Regions from separate parts of the Georgenia wutianyii genome, predicted to be linked through region 2. Evidence: riboswitches for the same ligand, from Rfam matches in the RefSeq annotation. Region 2 holds a riboswitch; each other region holds the start of a gene.
The links. A riboswitch is a leader RNA that binds a small molecule or an ion and turns the genes downstream of it on or off. The one in region 2 is predicted to bind S-adenosylmethionine.
Positions count from the first base shown of each region.

Region 1 (7,038 bases), 970 kb from region 2:
ACGCCTACATGTTCGCCCTCGCCTCGCTCATCCTCGTCGGCGGCTCCCTCGGGGACCGGCTGGGGCGGCGTCGGGTGTTCGTCGTCGGGATCGCGTGGTTCGGGCTCGCGTCGGTCGTGTGCGGGCTGGCGCAGGGGGTCGAGCAGCTCGTCGCGGCGCGCGGGCTGCAGGGCGTCGGGGCGGCGCTGCTGACGCCGGGCAGCCTCGCCCTCATCCAGTCCCTCATCGCCGAGGAGGACCGGGCCCGCGCCATCGGCTACTGGTCGGCGTGGTCGGGCGTGGCCGGCGCCGTCGGGCCGCTGCTCGGCGGCTGGCTGGTGGAGACGCTCTCGTGGCGCTGGGTCTTCTTCGTCAACGTGCCGGTGGCGGCCGTCGTCATCGCGATCGCGGTGCTGCGGGTGCCGGAGTCGGTGCCGGCGGCCGGGCAGGGACGCTTCGACGTGCCCGGCGCGGCACTGGGCGTCCTCGCGCTCGGTGGGATCACCGTGGCGCTCACCCAGGGCGCGTGGCCCGCGGCCGTGGTGGGCGCGGTGGCCGCCGTCGTCTTCGTCGTCGTCGAGGCCCGCTCCGCACACCCGATGGTGCCGCTGGGGATGTTCGCCGACCGGACGTTCTCGGTGGTCAACGTCGCGACCTTCCTCATCTACGCGGCGCTCACCGCCGTGACGTTCTTCCTCGTCCTCCAGCTCCAGGTGGTCGCCGGGTACGGCCCGCTCGCCGCCGGGGCCGCGACGATCCCGTTCACACTGCTCCTGCTCGTCTTCTCCCCGCGCGTCGGCACCCTCCTCACGCGCACCGGCGCCAGGCCGCTCATGACGCTCGGCCCTGCCCTGGCCGCCGTCGGTGTCGCGCTGCTCGCCGGAATCCCCGACGACGCCGCGTACCTCACCGACGTCCTGCCCGGCGTCCTCGTCTTCGGCGCGGGCATCACCCTGCTCGTCACGCCGCTGACGGCCACCGTCCTCGCCGCCGCGCCCGCCGAGCACGTGGGACTGGCCAGCGGCGTCAACAACGCCGTCGCCCGCGCCGCGGGGCTGCTCGCGGTGGCCGCACTCCCGGCGCTCGTCGGGCTCGACGGCGAGCTCGCGGCCGACCCCTTCGGCGCGGGCTACGCGCGGGCGATGTGGTGGTGCGCGGGGCTGCTGGTCCTCGGCGCGGTGGTCTCCGGGGCGCTCCTACCCGGGAGACGCAGCCGCGCCGGGTAGGAGCGCTCCCGTGTCAGGCCGCGCCGGCCTGGTCGGCGTAGTGGTTCACGAACACCACCATGTCCTCGAGGCTGATCTGCTCGGGGGTCGCGGTGACGGTGATGACGCCGTCGGCCGTGCGCTGGTAGCAGGTGATCGAGCTACCCGACTCGTTGGTGCCACAGCTCCCGGTGCCGGCGGCCGTGTTGTCGGTCTCGATGTACTCCACCAGCGACTCGTACGGCGAGCTGAGCACGTTGCTGTCGACGGCGATCATCACGGTGAAGCTCTCGTCGTTGTACATGCGGGCGGGGCCGGTGGACTCGTCGAGCGTGTAGGGACCGATGGCCTGCGGGGGCGTGGCCAGGGCCTCGGCGGGGATGACCGCGCCCTCGGCGGCCGGGCCGGGGTCGCTCGCGCCGAGGTCGGCGCCCGCGGCACTGTCGGTCTCGCTCTCGGCGGTGTCCTCCTCGGCCGGGGTCGTCTCCTCCGGCTCCGGGGTCGTCGGCTGCTCCGGCGTCGTCGTCTCCTCGGCCGCCGTCGTGGGCTCGGTGGCCTCACCGTCGGCCGAGTCGTCGCCGCAGCCGGTGAGGCCGATCGTGGCAAGGGCGAGGGTGGAGAGGAACACGACGTGCTTGCGGCGCATGGGGGGATATTCCTTCGGTGTCAGAGCAGGTGGGCCCGCAGTCGTCTACGGGAGTAGTGCAGACCTTGGCGCATCACTCGGAGGTCCGCCACTCGGAGCCGGCGCCGGGCGATGTCGGTGCCTGCCGCTACCGTCCTGCCCAGGTCACGAGGACCAGCGCCACGCCCTCCGGCGTGCTGGTCCGGCAACCGCGCCCCGCGCACGGTGCCCCCGGAGGAAGACCCGCCCGCGCCGACCGGCGTGGGAAGAGCGAGACGAGGAGACACCTTGACCACCCCTGCCCCGTGCACCGTCGGCGCCTGCTGCCGCAGCTACAGCCCCGGGCACCTCATGCACCACATCCACACCGGGAAGGTCCAGAGCGCGCCGGAGGGGTGGCGCGACGGCGTCGTCCGTTCGGTCGACGAGGGCAACGTCGCCGTCGTCGACCACCCCGGCGGCGAGGGGTCGTGCGCCGTGTGGCACCACCACGACCTGTCGGTCATGTGCCCGCCCGGCACCACCGTCATGGTCAACGAGCGGTGGCACGCCCTCGCCGTCGGGCGCGTCGTCGTCAACATGCTCGTGCACGACGGCGCGGGCCCGGTCCCGTCCGTCCCGGCACGCTCCGCGCCCGGCGTCATCGTCACGCACCTCGGCACCGGCCACGGGGTCATCGCGACCTGACGCGGCTCCCCCGGCTCGCCGTGTCGGCCCCGGCCGATAGCATCCGGGTCTCAGCCCGCCCCGGCGGCCAGGACGGCCGCCGCGGGCGAAGGCTGGGTTCCGATGAGGGAAGCACATGAAACCGGGGGGTTCAACGATGAAGTCAGCCCATGCGGTCCTTGCCGCACTCGTCCTGGCCGGTCTGCCGGCCGCAGCCCACGCCGACCCGCCGGAAGGCCGCGACGGTCCGCCGCTGCGTGCGCTGGAGATCGAGGTGGTCTCCAGCCTGCCGGAGTTCGTCAGCGGCGGTGACGCGCTGATCGAGATCTCGGCGCCGCCGGGAGTTGCGCCACCGCACGTGCGGATCTCGGTGGACGGAGAGCGCCGCGACGTCGACCTCGAGTGGTCCGGCGACCGGCGCACGCTCGTCGGCGTCGTCGACGGGCTCGAGCTCGGCGCGCAGACGATCACGGCCTCCGCACCGCGCGGGCGGGAGGCGAGCGTCGAGGTGGTCAACCACCCCGCCGAGGGCCCGCTGTTCTCCGGCCCGCACGAGCAGCCGTTCATCTGCCAGACGCAGGACTTCACGCTCCCGGTGATCGGGGGCAACCTCGGCGCGGCGCTCGACGAGAACTGCTCGACGACCACCCGCGTCGACCACTTCTACCGGACCACGGGCGGTGAGTACGTGCCGTGGCCGGTGGACGCGCGCCGCTACCCCGCCGACCTCGCCCGCACGACGACGTCGGACGGCGAGCGCGTCCCGTTCATCGTCCGGATGGAGACCGGCACCGCCAACCGCGGGATCTACCAGCACACGGTGCTGCACGACCCGCTCCGCGAGAAGGACCCCTCCCCCGCGCACCGACCCAAGGGCTGGAACGGACGGGCGATCTACACCCTCGGCGGCGGCTGCACCGGCGGCTGGTTCCGCCAGGGCGAGACGACCGGCGGGGTGACCGACGCGTGGATGCTCGGCCAGGGGTACGCCGTCGTCTCCTCGAGCCTCAACGTCTTCGGGCAGAACTGCAGCGACCTGCTCGCCTCGGAGACGGCCGCGATGACCAAGGAGAAGTTCATCGAGGTCTACGGGCGCGAAGACTTCACCATCGGGTTCGGCTGCTCGGGCGGCAGCTACCAGGCCCACCAGACGGCCGACAACTACCCGGGCATCTTCGACGGGATCGTCGTGGGCTGCTCCTTCCCCGAGGTCGGGTTCGGCACCGTCAACTTCATCACCGACGCCCGGCTGCTCAACAACTACTTCACCGACCCCGCGCTCGCGTGGACCGACGAGCAGAAGCGCGCCGTCACCGGCTTCGCCAACCTCGCGACCATGCCGAACGTCGCGGGCGGCGCCCAGCGGATCGACCCGACGGCGTTCTGCCCCAGCGTGCTGCCCGTTGAGCTGCGCTACCACCCGACCGACAACCCCGGCGGGGCGCGCTGCGACGTCTACGACCACACCGTCAACGCCTACGGACGCGACCCCGAGACCGGGTTCGCGCTGCGGCCGCTGGACAACGAGGGCATCCAGTACGGGCTGCAGGCCCTGGAGGACGGTGTCATCACGCCCGAGCAGTTCCTCGACCTCAACGAGCAGGTCGGCGGGTACGACCACGACGGCAAGTTCCGCGCCGAGCGCTCCGAGGCCGACATGCCGGCCGTCGAGGCGGCCTACCGCACCGGGCGGCTCACCAGCGGCGGCGGCGGGCTGGCGAGCACGCCGATCATCGACTACCGCGCCTACAGCGACGACCTGCCGAACGGGGACATCCACGTCCGCTACCACTCCAACTCCATGCGCGAGCGGCTGCGTGAGGTCAACGGCAGCGTGGTCAACCACGTGAGCCTGCTCGAGGACAACCGCTACGGCGGGTTCAGCACCGCCAGCCCGCTGCTGCGCCACGCCGTCACCCAGATGGACGCCTGGCTCTCCCAGCTCGACGTGGCGGGCGACGAGCGGCCGACGCTGGAGGAGATCGGCGAGACCCGGCCCGCAGCGCTCGTCGAGGGCTGCATGACGCGCGACGCGAGCCCGACGTTCATCGCCGAGCCGCTCGACCGCGACCCGGCGACCGAGTGCGAGCAGCTCTACCCCTCGGCCAGCTTCCCGCGTGAGGTGGCCGGGGAGAGCGTGCAGGCCGACGTCATCAAGTGCCAGACCCGTGAGCCTCGGCGTGAGGACTACGGGGTGGAGTTCACCGACGCCGAGTGGGCGCGGCTGACCGAGGTCTTCGCGGATGGGGTGTGTGACTACTCCGTGCCGGGACAGGCACAGCAGGGCCTGGCCGGGACCTGGTTGCGGATCGGTTGAGGCCGGCCGGCGCGTCGTCGGGGAGCGCGAGGCTGCTCCCCGACGGCGCGCGGGACAGACGCTCTAGTGGATGACCAAGGGAGGAGACCCGCACAGCTGCACCGCCGGCACGTGCGTGGACAGCAGCGCGAGCGTGGCGTCCACCCGGTTGGAGATCTGCCACGACCACATCCACACGAGGAGACGACGTCCCGGCTGCATCCGGACGATGACCGGTGCCAGCGGGATGGGCCCAAAGCCGCCGGGCAGCGCCGGGCTCGACGCGCTGGCGAACGCGCCCTTGCCCGTGCCGCCCTGCAGCAGACCGGCGCCGTGGACGTCCCACAGGCGGACCTGTCGAGTGAAGACGGGGGTCGAGTCCCCGTCTGCGTAGATGGTGACGCCCAGCCCGCCGAAGCTCCGCCAGTCCGGGGCTTCCGCCGCGGCGAACCAGGAGAACTCGTAGGTGCCCTGGGGCGTGATGCTCATGTCGACCTCGGCCGGTGAGCTCAGGTAGAACCCGACGCCGCCCGCGGCCTGGCCCTCCGTGCCGATGCTGACGACCTTTCCGTCGTGCTTGGCGCCGAACCCGAAGGCCGTGCCCTCGCTGTACTCGACATCGTACGGGGTACCGATCAGTCGGCACCCCGTGCCGATGGTGAACTGGACGTCTCGTACGGCGACGCCGACACCGATCCGCTCCTCGAGGCGGTGGAGCACCGTCGTGCGCAGCATGCTGCCGTGGATGCCGAGGCGCTCGTCCGCGGCCTGCGGAGCATCGACCTCCCGAGTCAGCCGTGCCAGCTCACCCCTGATGTGCTCGTTGAACACACCAACGTCGTTGTCCCGGGTGTCGCGTCCAGGAACCTCACGCTCGAGCGCGAGGACGTCATCTCGTCCGAACAGCCGTGCCAGATCCTCCATGATGGTTCCCCTCCACAGGGGTACGCCCGCGACTCGTCACCGCCGGTGAGACGGTTGGGTATCGGCTCCTGGACCAGTGCCGAGGAATGCCCGCGAAAGAGGTCGGCGACGTCAGGCCAACACCTGCCACGTTAGACCTCCAGCGAGGAGGGGTCGAGGTCTTACCGCCGGCAGGGACCGACTTCCTCCCCCCTTCTCCGCGGGGACGCTCCGGTCGCGGCGGTCATGACCCCATGTTTCGGTGGACCCCCACCCACCAGTCCGAGGAGGACCCCGATGACCGACGACGGAACCAAGAAGATCGCCGAGCTCGTCAAGGACGCCGGAATCGCGATGTTCACGACCGTGGACGCGGACCACCGCCTGGTGAGCCGGCCGATGGGCCTGCAGGAGGTCGAGTTCGACGGCGACCTGTGGTTCTTCGCCGACGACCGCTCCGACACGGTCGCCGAGGTCTCGGCCAACCCGTCGGTCAATGTCTCCTTCAGCACGCGCGGCTCGTGGGTCTCGGTCACCGGTGACTGCGAGGTCGTGCGCGACCGCGACCGCGCCGAGCAGCTGTGGAGCAGTTCGGTCGAGGCGTGGTTCCCCGACGGCCCCACCACCCCCGGCGTCGTCCTGCTCAAGGTGCACGCCCACGCCGCCCAGTACTGGGACGTGCCCGGCGCCAAGGTCGTCCAGCTCTTCAGCCTGGTGAAGGCGAAGGTCACCGGGCAGCGCTTCGAGGGCGGGGAGTCGGGCACCGTCGAGCTCGACTGACGCCCGGCCGCCGCACCGTGCCACAGTGAGCGCATGAGCGCGCTTGTCAGCCCCGAGCAGCTGCGGTCCGAGCAGGAGGCCATGCTCCTCCTCGACGTCCGCTGGACGCTCGCCGGGCCGGATCGCGAGGGCTACCGCGCCGGGCACCTGCCCGGCGCGGTGTTCTGCGACCTCGACGCCGACCTCGCCGCCCCGCCCGGCCCCGGCGGCCGTCACCCCCTGCCCGACCGCGCCGCGCTCGCCGAGGCGTTCCGGCGGCTCGGGGTCGGCCCGGACACCCGCGTCGTCGTGTACGACGGCGGCGTGGCGGCCGCCGCTGCGCGCGCGTGGTGGTGCCTGCGCTGGCTGGGCCACGAGGACGTGGGCGTGCTCGACGGCGGGCTCCCCGCGTGGGTCGCCGCCGGCGGCCCGCTCGAGACGGGCGACGTAACCCCCACGCCCGCGCCGTCGTCGCCCGCGTCCTCCACCGGCGACCTGCCCACCGTCGACGCCGACGACGTCGCTGCCGGCCGCGTCGGCGTCCTCCTCGACGCCCGCGCCCCGGAGCGGTTCCGCGGCGAGAGCGAGCCGGTGGACCCTGTCGC
Region 1 is NZ_CP040899.1:2,189,554-2,196,591, forward strand. It holds gene FE251_RS09685 (MFS transporter) at 1-1,205, shown strand, start outside; gene FE251_RS09690 (hypothetical protein) at 1,219-1,830, opposite strand; SAM riboswitch class IV at 1,973-2,086, shown strand; gene FE251_RS09695 (hypothetical protein) at 2,098-2,496, shown strand; gene FE251_RS09700 (DUF6351 family protein) at 2,633-4,792, shown strand; gene FE251_RS09705 (hypothetical protein) at 4,856-5,695, opposite strand; gene FE251_RS09710 (pyridoxamine 5'-phosphate oxidase family protein) at 5,972-6,454, shown strand; gene FE251_RS09715 (sulfurtransferase) at 6,488-7,038, shown strand, end outside.
Region 1: it holds a riboswitch for S-adenosylmethionine, as region 2 does, so the genes downstream of both, FE251_RS09695 (hypothetical protein) here and FE251_RS05465 (LLM class oxidoreductase) in region 2, are expected to answer to the same signal.

Region 2 (7,038 bases):
CGCCTCGTGGACGACGACGCCGCGCAGCACCTCCTCCAGGCCACCGACGTGGTCGGCGTGCAGGTGGGTGAGGACGAGGAGGTCCACCTCGCGCACCCCGAGGTCCGCGAGGCAGGCGGCCGCCGCGTCCCCGGCCGGCCCGACGTCGACGACGACGGCGGACCGCGCGCCGGTCCGCAGGACGAACCCGCTGCCCTGACCGACGTCGCACTGCGCGGCGACCCAGTCCTCCGGCACCCCCGCGAGGAGCCCACCGACCGCCCGGCGCGGTCCGGGCACGAGAGCGAGGACGACGACCAGGACGGCGACGCCCGCCCCGACCGCCCTGGTGCGCGGCCCGCGCCGCGCGAGGAGGAGGCCGGCGAGGGTGAGGGCGGCGAGCAGCGCGGCGCCCGCCGGGCCGGCGACCCACGGCAGGCGTGCGCCGGGCAGCGCGGCCCACCACAGCGCGACGTGGGCGATCCACGCGGTGGACCACCCCGCGGCGGTCGCCAGCGGGCCGGTGAGCCCGGGCAGCCAGGGTGAGACGACGGTGGCGAGCACGCCGAGCACCGTGGCCGGTGGGACGGCGGGAGCGGCGAGGACGTTGGCGGGCACGGCGTAGGTGGCGACGGCCGGTTCGAGGAGGATGACGACGGGGGCGCAGCACACCTGCGCGGCGGCCGGGACGGCGAGGACGTGCGCGAGGGTGCGCGGCATCCGGGTGGCGAGCGCCGCCGCCCACGGGCCGGAGAGGAGGACGAGCCCAGCGGTCGCGAGCACCGAGAGGACGAAGCCGTAGGAGCGGGCGAGCCAGGGGTCGAGCAGGAGGAGGACGACGACGGCCGAGCACAGCGCGGGCAGCGCGCGGGCGGGCCGCCCGAGCAGGAGCGCGGCGAGCGCGACGCCGCCCATCGTCGCCGAGCGCAGGACACTCGCCTCGGGACGCACGAGGACGACGAAGCACACGAGCACGAGTCCCCCGACCGCCGCGCGCACCCACCGGGGTGCCCAGGCGAGCACCGCGAGGACGGCGCCGAGGACGATGGCGACGTGGGCGCCGGACACCGCCGTGACGTGGGTGAGGGAGACGGTCCGCATCGCGGCGTCGAGGTCCGCGGGCAGGCGCGAGTCGTCGCCGACGGCGATCCCCGGGACGAGCCCTCGGGCCTGGGGCGAGGCGTCGGCGACGCCGGTGACGAGCCCGGCCCGCATCCGCCCGGCCAGCCGCTGGTGGGCGGGCTGCGGGGCGAGGACCTCGGGCGGGTCGTGGACGACGAGGAGCGCGACGACGTCGTCCCCGGCGTCGGTCCGCACGAGGCGCCCGGTGGCGTGGACGCGGCTGCCGAGCTCGACGCCGCTCCACGCGGGCGGGGCGAGGACGAGCAGCGGTGCCCGGGCGCGGGCGGCGAGTCCGCGGCCCTCGACGAGGTCGGCGCGCACGGGTACCCGCACCCGCTCCCCGCCGCCGCGCTCGGGCGTGACCGGCAGGACGTCGGGGTCCCCGGTGACCTGCCCGCGCACGGTGACGACCGCCCCGGCGTCGAGCAGCCGGTCGAGCAGCTCTCCCGCCCGGGCGTGGACCTGCGCCGCGCCCGAGAGGAGGACGAGGGCACCGACGGCGAGCGCGAGGGCGGCGGTCGCCTGCGGCGTGGGACCGGCACGGTCGCGGTGCCGTCCGCGGGCCGGCAGTCCTCGGCCCGCGCGTCCGCGCGACGGCGCCCTCCCGGCGCGGGCGCCTCCCTTCCCTCGGCCGCCCCGCAGCGACCATGCCGCACGCGCCGCGCCCGCGAGGAGCACGGCCGCGGCCCCGGCCGAGACGAGGGGCGGGAGGAGGACGCCGGTGAAGGCCGCCGCCCAGGCGGCGAGCGCGGCGGGCAGGAGCCGCAGGTCGAGCGTCACACCCGGACCTTGGGGCGCAGCCGCTCGAGGGTGGCCGGGCCGATGCCCGGGACCTCGAGGAGCTCGTCGACCGAGTGGAAGGACCCGTTGGCGCCCCGCCAGTCGAGGATCCGCTGGGCGATCGCCGGGCCGACGCCGGGCAGCGTGTCGAGCGCGGCGAGGTCGGCCGTGTTGAGGTCCACCACCGCCTCGGCCGGGGCCACCCCCTCCGCGGTGCCGGCCGGCCCGGGTGGACCGCCGGTCGCGTCGGGCGCCCCGGGCGGCGCCTCGCCGACCCGCGGGACGTAGACCTGCTCCCCGTCGAGGAGCGGGCGGGCGAGGTTGACGGCCGCGAGCTCGGCGTCGGGCAGCGCGCCCCCCGCGGCGGTGACGGCGTCCCCCACCCGTGCGCCCGCGGGCAGGGTGCGCAGCCCGGCCTCGACGACCGCCCCCGCGACGTGGACGACGACGGGCGCGGGCGTCGCCGGGGCACCCTCGGTCGGCGCCGCGGCCGGCGCGGCGTCGGGTGGACCGGTGGTGGGTGGTGTCGCGACCGGTGGTGTCGGGTCGCCGGCCGGGGCCGTCGCCGTCAGCTGCGGCACCGGGACGGCGTCGCTCGGCCCGAGGACGACCGACCGCGCGAGGACGACCCCGGTGAGCACCGCCACCGTGAGGAGGACGACGAGGACCGCCCGGCCCGAGACGGCCCACCGGCGGCGCGGGGGCCCGCGGTGGGCGCCGGCGTCGGCCGGCGGGTGGACGATCCGGTCGAACTCGCGCCCGGCCTCCTCGAGGTCGAGATGGCCGGCCGTGGCCGTGTAGGCCCGGCGGGTGAGGGCCCTGAGCCGGGCCGCGGAGTCGGGTCCGGCCCGCCGCGTCGCACGCATGGGCCGACGGTAGGAGGGCCTGCTCACCCCCGGGTCCCGCCTCGAGACGAGCGGGGAGGAGGTGGCCGCGACGTCGCGCTGGGGAGCAGCCGCGCCGCCTGCGGCCGGTCGCCCCGGCTACCCAGGGGCCAGCGCGACGCCGAGCACGCCCGGCCCGGTGTGCGCCCCGACGACGGCGGTCACCTCGCTGCGCAGCACGCCCGCGACCTCGGCCCCGGTCTCCGCCAGGCGCTCCTCGAGCGCCCCGGCGAGCTCGTCCGCGGCCTCGGCGGCGGCGAAGTGGTGGACGGCCACCCGGACGGGGCCGCCGTCGCCGCGCGGGGTGGCCGCGCGGGGTCCGCCCGCCGCCCGCACGGCGAGCTCGACGAGGCGACGCCGGGTGCGTGCCCCGCCGCGCACCGTCTCGGCCACTGCCAGGCGCCCGCCGCGCAGGGTGAGGATCGGGTGCACCCCGAGCGCCGAGCCGAGGTAGGTGCGCGCGGGGCCGATCCGCCCGCCCCGGGCGAGGTGGTGGAGGTCGGGCACCATGAACAGGACGTGGGACCGGGCCGCGACCTCGCGGGCGGCGGCGAGGACGCGTGCGGCGTCGGCGCCGGCGGCGGCCCGCTCGGCGGCGGCGACCGCGGCGAGCCCCGTGCCCCCGGCCACGGTGCGGGTGTCGACGACGTGCACGGGCGCTCCGCGCCGGGCGGTGACCTCCTGCGCCGCCGCCCTGGCGGCGTCGACGGTCCCGGACAGCTCGGCGGACAGGTGGAGGCAGACGACCGCCCCCGCACCGTCGTCGAGGGCGGCGTCCATGGCCGCGGCGAGGTCGGCGCGGCTGGGCTGGGAGGTGGTCGCCGTCCCGCCGGCGCGCAGGTGGGCGGCCAGCACCTCCCGGCTCGCGGCGTCGTCGGGACGGTCGGCACCCTCGACCTGCACGCGCAGCGGCACGACCCGGATCCCCAGCGCGTCCGCGGTGCTCCCGGGCAGGGAGGCGGTGGAGTCGGTGAGGACGGCGACCACGGTCAGTGGGCGTCGTGGCGGGTGCGGACGACCGCGACGACCGGGGCCCGGTTCGCCACGCCCCGGCTCACCGAGCCGAGGAGGAGGCCGGCGAGCCCACCGCGTCCCCGGCTGCCGACGACGACGATGCTCGCCTCGGCCGCCGCGTGGACGAGGGCGCGTACCGGTCGCTCGTGGACCAGGCGCAGCTCCGCGGGAACGTGGGGGAAGCGCCGTCGCCAGGTCTGGAGCCGCTCGGCGGTGTGCTCGGCGTGCAGTCGCGCCACCTCGCGGTAGTGGTCGCCGAGGACGGGGATGTCCTCGAGGAGGGCGTGGTCGTCCTGGCTCGCCTGGACGACGACGAGGTCGGTCCCGCGCCGGGCCGCCTCCTCGAAGGCGTACTCCATCGCCTCGGGTGCCCCCTCCTCCGGGTCCATGCCCACGACGACGGGCGCCGTGTCCCCGCCGGGCGGCACGTCGCGCACGACGACGACGGCGCAGGCGGCGTGGGCCGCGACCTTCTGGGCGACGGACCCCATGAGCGCGTCGTCGGACTCCCCCAGCCCGCCGGAGCCGACGACGACGACCACCGCGCGTCGTGACGCCTCGACGAGCGCCTCCGCCGGGGACTCGACGAGCACATCGCGGGTGACCTCGAGCCCGGGGTGGGACTCGAGCACCCGCTCCACGACGGCCGACACGATGCGCTCACCGGTCTCGGTCACCTCGGGCGGAGGCGCGAAGTCCCAGGCGTGCGCGTGGGTCACCCACGGGAAGGCGTAGACGATGTGGAGGCCGGCGGAGCGGCGTGCGGCCTCGCGGGCCGCCCAGTCGACGGCGAGCTCGGCGTTCGCCGACCCGTCGGTACCGACGACGACGCTCCCGGTCGGGGGCTCCTCGGTGACCATCGCACTCCTCACGCAGGCTCGGGCGCGGGCGGGACGGGCCCGCGCCCCCATCCTGCCACGAGGGGTGAGGCGGGGTCCGCGCCGCCCGAGACCCCGCGGCCGTCTCAGTCCCGGACGCGCCCGACCTCGGCGCCGGACGTCGCGACGAGGCCCCGGGCCTGCAGCGCCGGGATGATCCCCCGGATGAGGCGGGTGACGTCCGCGGGGATCGAGCCGGGCAGGACGACGAACCCGTCCGCCGCGCCGGCCTCGAGCCACTTCTCGATCGTCGTGACGACGTCGCCGACGGTACCGACGGCCTCGAGCGCGCCCTCCCAGGAGCCGGTGCCCCCGGCGATGTCGCTGAGGAGGTCGGCCCGCGCCCGGGCGGACTCGTAGTCGGCTGCGATGACGGTGCGCAGGTCGACGAGGACGCGGACGGGCGGGCGCCCTGCGGCCCGTGCCGCGGAGCGCACGGCGAAACGCAGCTCGCGCGCCCACCCGAGGTCCGCCTCGCGCAGCCGGACGACGTCGGCGAGCTCGGCCACGGCCGGCAGCTCGGCCTCCTGCTCCAGCGGCAGGACGACGGTCGGCCGCTGGCTCGAGCGGGCCTCGGCGGTGCGGATGAGGTCCTCGAGCAGGTCACCGAGCTGCGGCAGCGCGCTGACGCGCTCGTCCCGCCCACGGGAGACCTGCAGGCCGGCCCAGGAGCCGCTCTTGCGGTTGAACTGGGCGAGCTCGGCGGCGACGGCGGCGTCCGCCCGGCCCAGCTGCACGCTGGGGACGAGCCCGGTGCCGCCGGCGCTGGGGCTGATGCGGCGGGCGGCGATCACGGGGTCGAGCCAGGCGTTGGCGCGCGGCGAGGCGTCGGCCCGGAGGCGGAAGTCCTCACCGAGCGTGACGAAGGAGACCCCGCCCTTGTGCGCGGCACGGGCGTAGGAGGCGAGGCGCACGAGGTTGGCCTGCTCGGCGGGCAGCCCGGCGGCCGCGCCGCGGTCGTGGGCGGGGGCGCCGAGGCCGGAGAGGTCGAGGGCGATGGTCGCCGTGGTCGAGGTGGTCTCGGTGGTGCGGGTGGGGAGGAAGGCAGTGGACATGACGGGTCACCGTTTCGGCTCGCGGCGCGTGTGACGCGCCCGAAGGAAGTGGGCTGGGCCGCCGGGTCCGGCGCGCGGCGTGTCACTCGCCGGCGGCCGGGGCTGGCCCAGGGGTGATGCGCCGGCTCGGGGCCGAGGCATCGCGGGTATGTCTCAGGCGGACATACAGGGGCGAGCCCACATGCACATCGAGGCGCCGCTTCGGCTGGTGATCGGCCGGGGGCTCTGGTGCGTGGTCATCGCCGTACTTCCTTCGTGCTCGGCACCTGTCGGTGCGCCGCGTTGCCCCGCGCTCGTCGCGGGGCCAGGTCATCACCCGGGGCACCCACCGCACGTGGCGGGTTGCCGACCAGCAAGCCGGGGCTTAGCGCGCTCGAGGCGCGCACTGGTGCTCTGAACCTGGCGCAGACGCTAGTCGCGCCACGTTCCGCGTGTCAACCACCCCGTCTCACCCCCCAAGACGCGGCTCGACGGGTCCCCACCCTGTCCTCCCCGCCCACCGCCGCGCCGCCGCGCCTGACGCCTCCGGCCTCACGCCCCGGGGCCGACCGCGGGTGAGACGGCCGAGCGCGGGTGACACCGCGCCCGCGCCCGGCGGTCTCACGCGCGGTGGCGCTCAGAGGCAGTCGCGGCCGCGGCCCAGCTCGCCGCCGGGCACCGTGATGACCTCGCGACAGCCGACTTGCGCGCGAGAGCCGACTTCCAACAGCCGACTTCCGCGCGGCGAGCCCTCAGTAGTAGACGGCGAGCGGGCCGTTCGGGCCGGGGATGACCCGGACCGGGGTGTCGAAGACCCGGGTGAGGACGTCGTCGTCCATGATCGACTCGCACGTCCCGAACTCCGCGATCTTCCCGTCCTTGACGGCGCAGATGTGGTCGGCGTAGTGGCTGGCGAAGTTGATGTCGTGGAGGACGACGACGATCGTGCGTCCCAGCTCGGCAGCGGCGCGGCGCAGGTGCTGCATCATCTGGACCGAGTGGCGCATGTCGAGGTTGTTGAGCGGCTCGTCGAGGAGGACGAACTCGGTGTCCTGGCACAGCACCATGGCGACGTAGGCGCGCTGGCGCTGCCCACCGGAGAGCTGGTCGAGGTAGCGGTCCTCGAGGTCGCCGAGCTCGAGGAAGTCGATCGCCTGGCTGACGAGCTCCTCGTCGGCGGCGGTGAGGCGGCCCTTGGAGTAGGGGAAGCGGCCGAAGGCGACGAGCTGGCGCACGGTGAGCCGGGTGACGAAGTGGTTCTCCTGGCGCAGCACCGACACGATCTTGGCGAGGTCCTTGGAGGCGGTGCTCGTGATGTCGTAGCCGGCGATCTCGATGGTCCCGGCG
Region 2 is NZ_CP040899.1:1,220,867-1,227,904, reverse strand. It holds gene FE251_RS05485 (ComEC/Rec2 family competence protein) at 1-1,881, opposite strand, end outside; gene FE251_RS05480 (ComEA family DNA-binding protein) at 1,878-2,747, opposite strand; gene FE251_RS05475 (DegV family protein) at 2,865-3,752, opposite strand; gene FE251_RS05470 (universal stress protein) at 3,755-4,639, opposite strand; gene FE251_RS05465 (LLM class oxidoreductase) at 4,744-5,712, opposite strand; SAM riboswitch class IV at 5,987-6,112, opposite strand; gene FE251_RS05460 (iron ABC transporter ATP-binding protein) at 6,444-7,038, opposite strand, start outside.

Region 3 (4,734 bases), 830 kb from region 2:
TCACGCCCTCGATGCCGGTGAGCTCCGAGCTCATCCGCGCGGTCTCGGCGTCGAGGTCGGGCGTGGGGGACGACGACGGCGCAGCCCCGCCGCCCCCGCCGCCGCACGCGGTCGCGAGCAGGACGAGGGCGACGACGGCGCAGCCCGCCACCCGCCTCACCGGTGCTCCTGCGCGATGTCGAACTGGAACACGTGCGCCTCGCCGCCGCGCACGTGGGAGAACTGCTCCTGCAGCGGGCCGAGCGCGAGCTGCAGGGCGGGGTCGTGGGCGGCCTGCTCGTCGACCAGCGCGCCGGTCTCGGCGTAGAGCGAGCCGTGGTGGGCGGAGAACGGGTCGCCCGCCGTCACGTGGCTGTGCCCGTCGACGTCGCGCACGACGGTCGTCCAGTTCGGGCCTGCCGGGTTGGGGTTGCCGTCGAGGTGGTGGACCGGGTCCTGGGCGTGCTCGAGGCTGATGACGGTGACGGAGTCGGGCACGGCCATGTTCGCCACGGGGGACCCGCCGGTGACGACGGTCGTGACGTTGAGGCCGTTGCCCGGGTCGGCCGCGAGCGAGGCCGCGACGATCCCGCCCTGGCTGTGTCCCGCGAGGGTGACCGGCTGGGCGGCGAGCTCGGAGAGCGGGACACCCGTGCTCGCCGCGAGCTCGGCCCGGGCCTGGGCGAGCGCCTCGAGGACGCCCTGCTCCATCGCCGTGGCGTGCGAGCCGGCCATGAGGTGGAGGTTCGTCGCGAGGTTCGAGGGGTTGGACCCGGACTCCGCGGCCCAGTCCTGGGTGCCGGGGATCTCCACGATCCACGTGTGGCCGCCCGCGCCGTCGGGCACGGCGGTGACGCGCACCTCGGAGGTCGCGCCGTCGCCCAGGCCGGAGATGTTGTCGAAGAGGGCCGAGAGGCTGTCGGCGGCCGTCGCGTCCAGCGCCGCCTGCCAGGACTCGGGCGTGGGGTAGCGGGGGTCGTGCGGCTCGGGGGTGACGACGGGCGTGCCGTCGGCCAGCAGCCCCAGCAGGCCGCCGCCGGCGATGACCGCGGCGACCACCTGCTCGTAGGTGAGCGGGACGGACGTGAACGTCCACGGCGTCAGCGCACCGAGGACGAGCGGGACCTGGGTGCCCAGCACCCACGGCAACCCGGAGATGATCGAGTCCGTGGCCCACGGGTGGTCGTACAGCTCCGCGAGGACGGCGCCCGCCGGGTCCTCGCCCACCTCGTCGATCCAGGCCGCGAAGGCATCGGGCGTGAGGGCGTCGGCCATCGGGTCGGGCAGCACGTCGAGAAGGAGGGAGGTGAGGGCGATCCCGCCGGCGCCGAGCAGCCCGGCGTTGACGAGCACGACCCCGGTGGCGGTGTCGCGCAGCTCGGCGAGCCGGGCGAGTGCGGCGTCGGTCTCCTCGTAGGCGGTCGCGGCGCCGCGCAGGAAGACGGCAGCGGCCTCGTACTCCAGTGCGACCCAGATGAGCCCCTCGGGCGGGAGCTGGGCCTGGGCGACCTCCCCGAGGACCCGCGCTCCGGTGACCGGTGAGAGGACCTGGGACCCGAGCACGGCGTCGTGCACCGCGACCTCGGCGACCTGCGTGGCGAGGCTGCGGGCGACGTCGCCCTTGGTGTCCAGGACGTCGGCGGTGGCCCGCATGTCGGCGACGCGCGCGAGAACCCCGGTCGCGCCCCCACCGACCGTGAGGGACTCCGTCACAGGACCTCCTCGGCGTGGAGCAGACCGGTGAGGGCGGAGAGCAGCTCCTGGCGGACCTGGCCGAGGTCCGAGCGGCGCAGGGTCACCGCGTGGGAGCTGGCGTCGACGAGCTCCACGACGTCGGCCTCGGTCCACAGCCACACCCCGCGGAAGGCGAGCGCCTCGGCGCCGCGCAGCCGGACCGCGCTCACCGAGGCGCCGCCGGTGACGTCGCCGGCCAGCGAGCCGAGGACCGACAGGGCGGAGGTCGGCAGGCCCGCGAGGTGGGCGGCGACGTCCTGCCGCCCGGAACGCATCGCCCGGGCGATCGCGGCCGACTGGGGCCAGCCCACGCGCACGGGCGAGCGGTGCTCGGGGCCGAAGGAGGCGGTCGGGCCGGGCAGCGCCCGCACGACCTCGTTGAGCAGGCCACCGGCCGCGGAGAGCGAGACCTCGACGACGGGCTCCTGCTCGAGCACCGCCTCACCGCCGGTGACCCCCGCCTGCCGGCGGCGGCGGGACAGGGCTGCCGTGCGGCCGGCGCTCCACGCGACGGCCTGGTTGACGACGACGTCACCGGCCCAGGAGGCGACGTCGACCCGCACCTCGGACTCCAGGAGCTGGAGCATGCCGAGGACGCACGGCGGGGTGAGGGCGGTGACGGTGTCCTCCGCCGGGACGTGGCTGGCCAGGCCGCGCAGCTGGAGGCCTGCCCAGGCGCGCGCCCGCTGCTCGTCGGTGAGCGGGGTGTCGGGGTCCAGGCCGAAGGACTCGGGCTCGAACCCGGCCGGCGTGCCGGCGCCGGGGGCGTGGGAGAGCAGCGCGGAGCGCAGCACGGTCCACTCCGCGACGTCGAGCCGGAAGCGCGCAACCTTGCTGTGCGCCTGGCGCCGAGCGCGCTGGACGGTCTGTGCAGACATGGCGACCACCTTTCTCACCGGGCCGCACGGGGCGCCGGTGCCCCCGCGGTCATCCTCGCCTCGGGGGTGCGGCCCTGACCATGGGGAGAACTGCCCATGCCGCGCGCCACCCCGTCCCACGGAGGCCGGGCTGTCGCCCTTCTCGGTCCACCTGGTGGGACCGGCCAGGTGGCCGCCCGCGCCCGCCCCGGCCCTCTGGCTAGCATCGGGTCGACCCATCCAGAGCAGCCGAGAGACCTGGCTCGACGACGCTGCAGCAACCCGGTCCACGGGTGCTCCCGCCAGGAACGATGGAGGAGCCATGGCCACCGACCCCGCCCGCCCCGCCTGTCCCGGCCCCGGCGGCTACCCGGACCCCGACCCGGCCTGGGGACCGGCGACGCGCGCCGTCCACGCCGGGCACGCGCGCACCGGCTTCCAGGAGACCTCGGAGGCGCTGTTCCTCACCCAGGGCTTCGTCTACGACGGCGCCGCGGACGCCGAGGCGGCCTTCGAAGGCACCCTCGACCGGTTCACCTACGCGCGCTACGAGAACCCGACGGTCTCGACGTTCGAGGAGCGGCTGCGCGCACTGGAGGGGGCCGAGGCGTGCCTGGCGACCGCCTCGGGCATGTCCGCGGTCTTCTCCACCCTCGCCGCCCTCGTGCGCAGCGGGTCGCGCATCGTCGCCGGCCGCGCCCTGTTCGGCTCGACCGTGACGGTCTTCGAGGACCTCCTCGCCCGCTGGGGCGTGGTCACCGACTACGTCGACGCCCACGACCTCGCCGACTGGCGGCGGGCCCTGGCCACGCCGGCCGACGTCGTCTTCTTCGAGACACCGTCCAATCCGATGCAGGACGTCGTCGACGTCGCCGCGGTGAGCGCGCTCGCCCACGCCGCGGGAGCGACGGTCGTCGTCGACAACGTCCTGGCCACCCCGGTGCTCCAGCGGGTGCTGCCCCAGGGCGCCGACGTCGTCGTCTACTCGGCGACCAAGCACATCGACGGGCAGGGTCGGACGATGGGGGGCGCGGTGCTCGGCAGCCGCGAGTTCGTCCACGGGCCGCTGCGGCTCGTGCTGCGCAACACCGGGCCCACGCTCAGCCCGTTCAACGCGTGGGTGCTGCTCAAGGGCCTGGAGACGCTGCCGCTGCGGGTGCGCGCGCAGAGCGCCGCGGCCCTCGAGCTCGCCCGGTGGCTGGAGACCCGGCCCGGCATCGGCCGCGTCCACTACCCCTTCCTCGACTCCCACCCGCAGGCGGCGCTCGCCCGCGCCCAGATGAGCGGCGGCGGCACGGTGGTGACGTTCGACCTCGTCGTCGACGGCCGTCCGGCGGGCCGGGCCGAGGCGTTCGCGTTCCTCGACGCCCTGCGACTCGTGCTCATCTCCAACAACCTCGGGGACACGAAGTCGCTGGTCACCCACCCGGCGACGACGACGCACCGGCGGCTCGGTCCCGACGGGCGTGCCCGGGTGGGGATCAGCGACGCGACCGTGCGGCTGTCGGTGGGGCTGGAGGAGGTCGCCGACCTGCGCGCCGACCTCGACCAGGCGCTCGCCGCGGTGCGCGCCGTGCGCCGGCCGGCGGCCTGAGGCGGGTCAGCCGGCCGGCCGGGTGCGCCGCACCCAGCGGGCCATCCGCCACATCGCCACGGCCGCCATCGCCTCGAGCACGGGGTTGAGCACGCCGGGGGCGGGCACGGGGCCACGCAGGTGGGCGTCGTAGGTCCACGTCACGCGTGACCGGCCGCCCGCGGCGGGGGACACGGTGATCGTCGAGGTCCCCAGGAGCACGGGCCCGAGCTTGCGCAGGACGAGCTCGTGGGGTGGGTCGGCGCGCGCGACCTGCATCCGGTCGACGAACACCCCCGCGGTGCGCGCGAGGACGACGTCGCCGGTCCGGGCCGGGCCCGGGGGCGCCGCGACGTGGGTGAGCGGGATCCACCGGTCGTGCCGGCCGAGCGTGGCGACGAGCCGGAACGCGCGGTCGGGCGGGACGTCGAGCACGCGCGAGGCCATGGCCGGGACTGTAGTGGGCGCGGGCGTCCGCAGCCCGGGGTGGTGCCCGCATGACGTGCCCGCGCCCGGGCGCGGGTAGGCTAGCCCGTGCCCCGCCCTCGTAGCTCAGGGGATAGAGCACCGCTCTCCTAAAGCGGGTGTCGG
Region 3 is NZ_CP040899.1:394,472-399,205, forward strand. It holds gene FE251_RS01850 (hypothetical protein) at 1-160, opposite strand, end outside; gene FE251_RS01855 (alpha/beta hydrolase family protein) at 157-1,692, opposite strand; gene FE251_RS01860 (hypothetical protein) at 1,689-2,591, opposite strand; SAM riboswitch class I at 2,804-2,888, shown strand; gene FE251_RS01865 (O-succinylhomoserine sulfhydrylase) at 2,893-4,164, shown strand; gene FE251_RS01870 (SRPBCC family protein) at 4,171-4,590, opposite strand; tRNA gene FE251_RS01875 (tRNA-Arg) at 4,685-4,734, shown strand, end outside.
Region 3: it holds a riboswitch for S-adenosylmethionine, as region 2 does, so the genes downstream of both, FE251_RS01865 (O-succinylhomoserine sulfhydrylase) here and FE251_RS05465 (LLM class oxidoreductase) in region 2, are expected to answer to the same signal.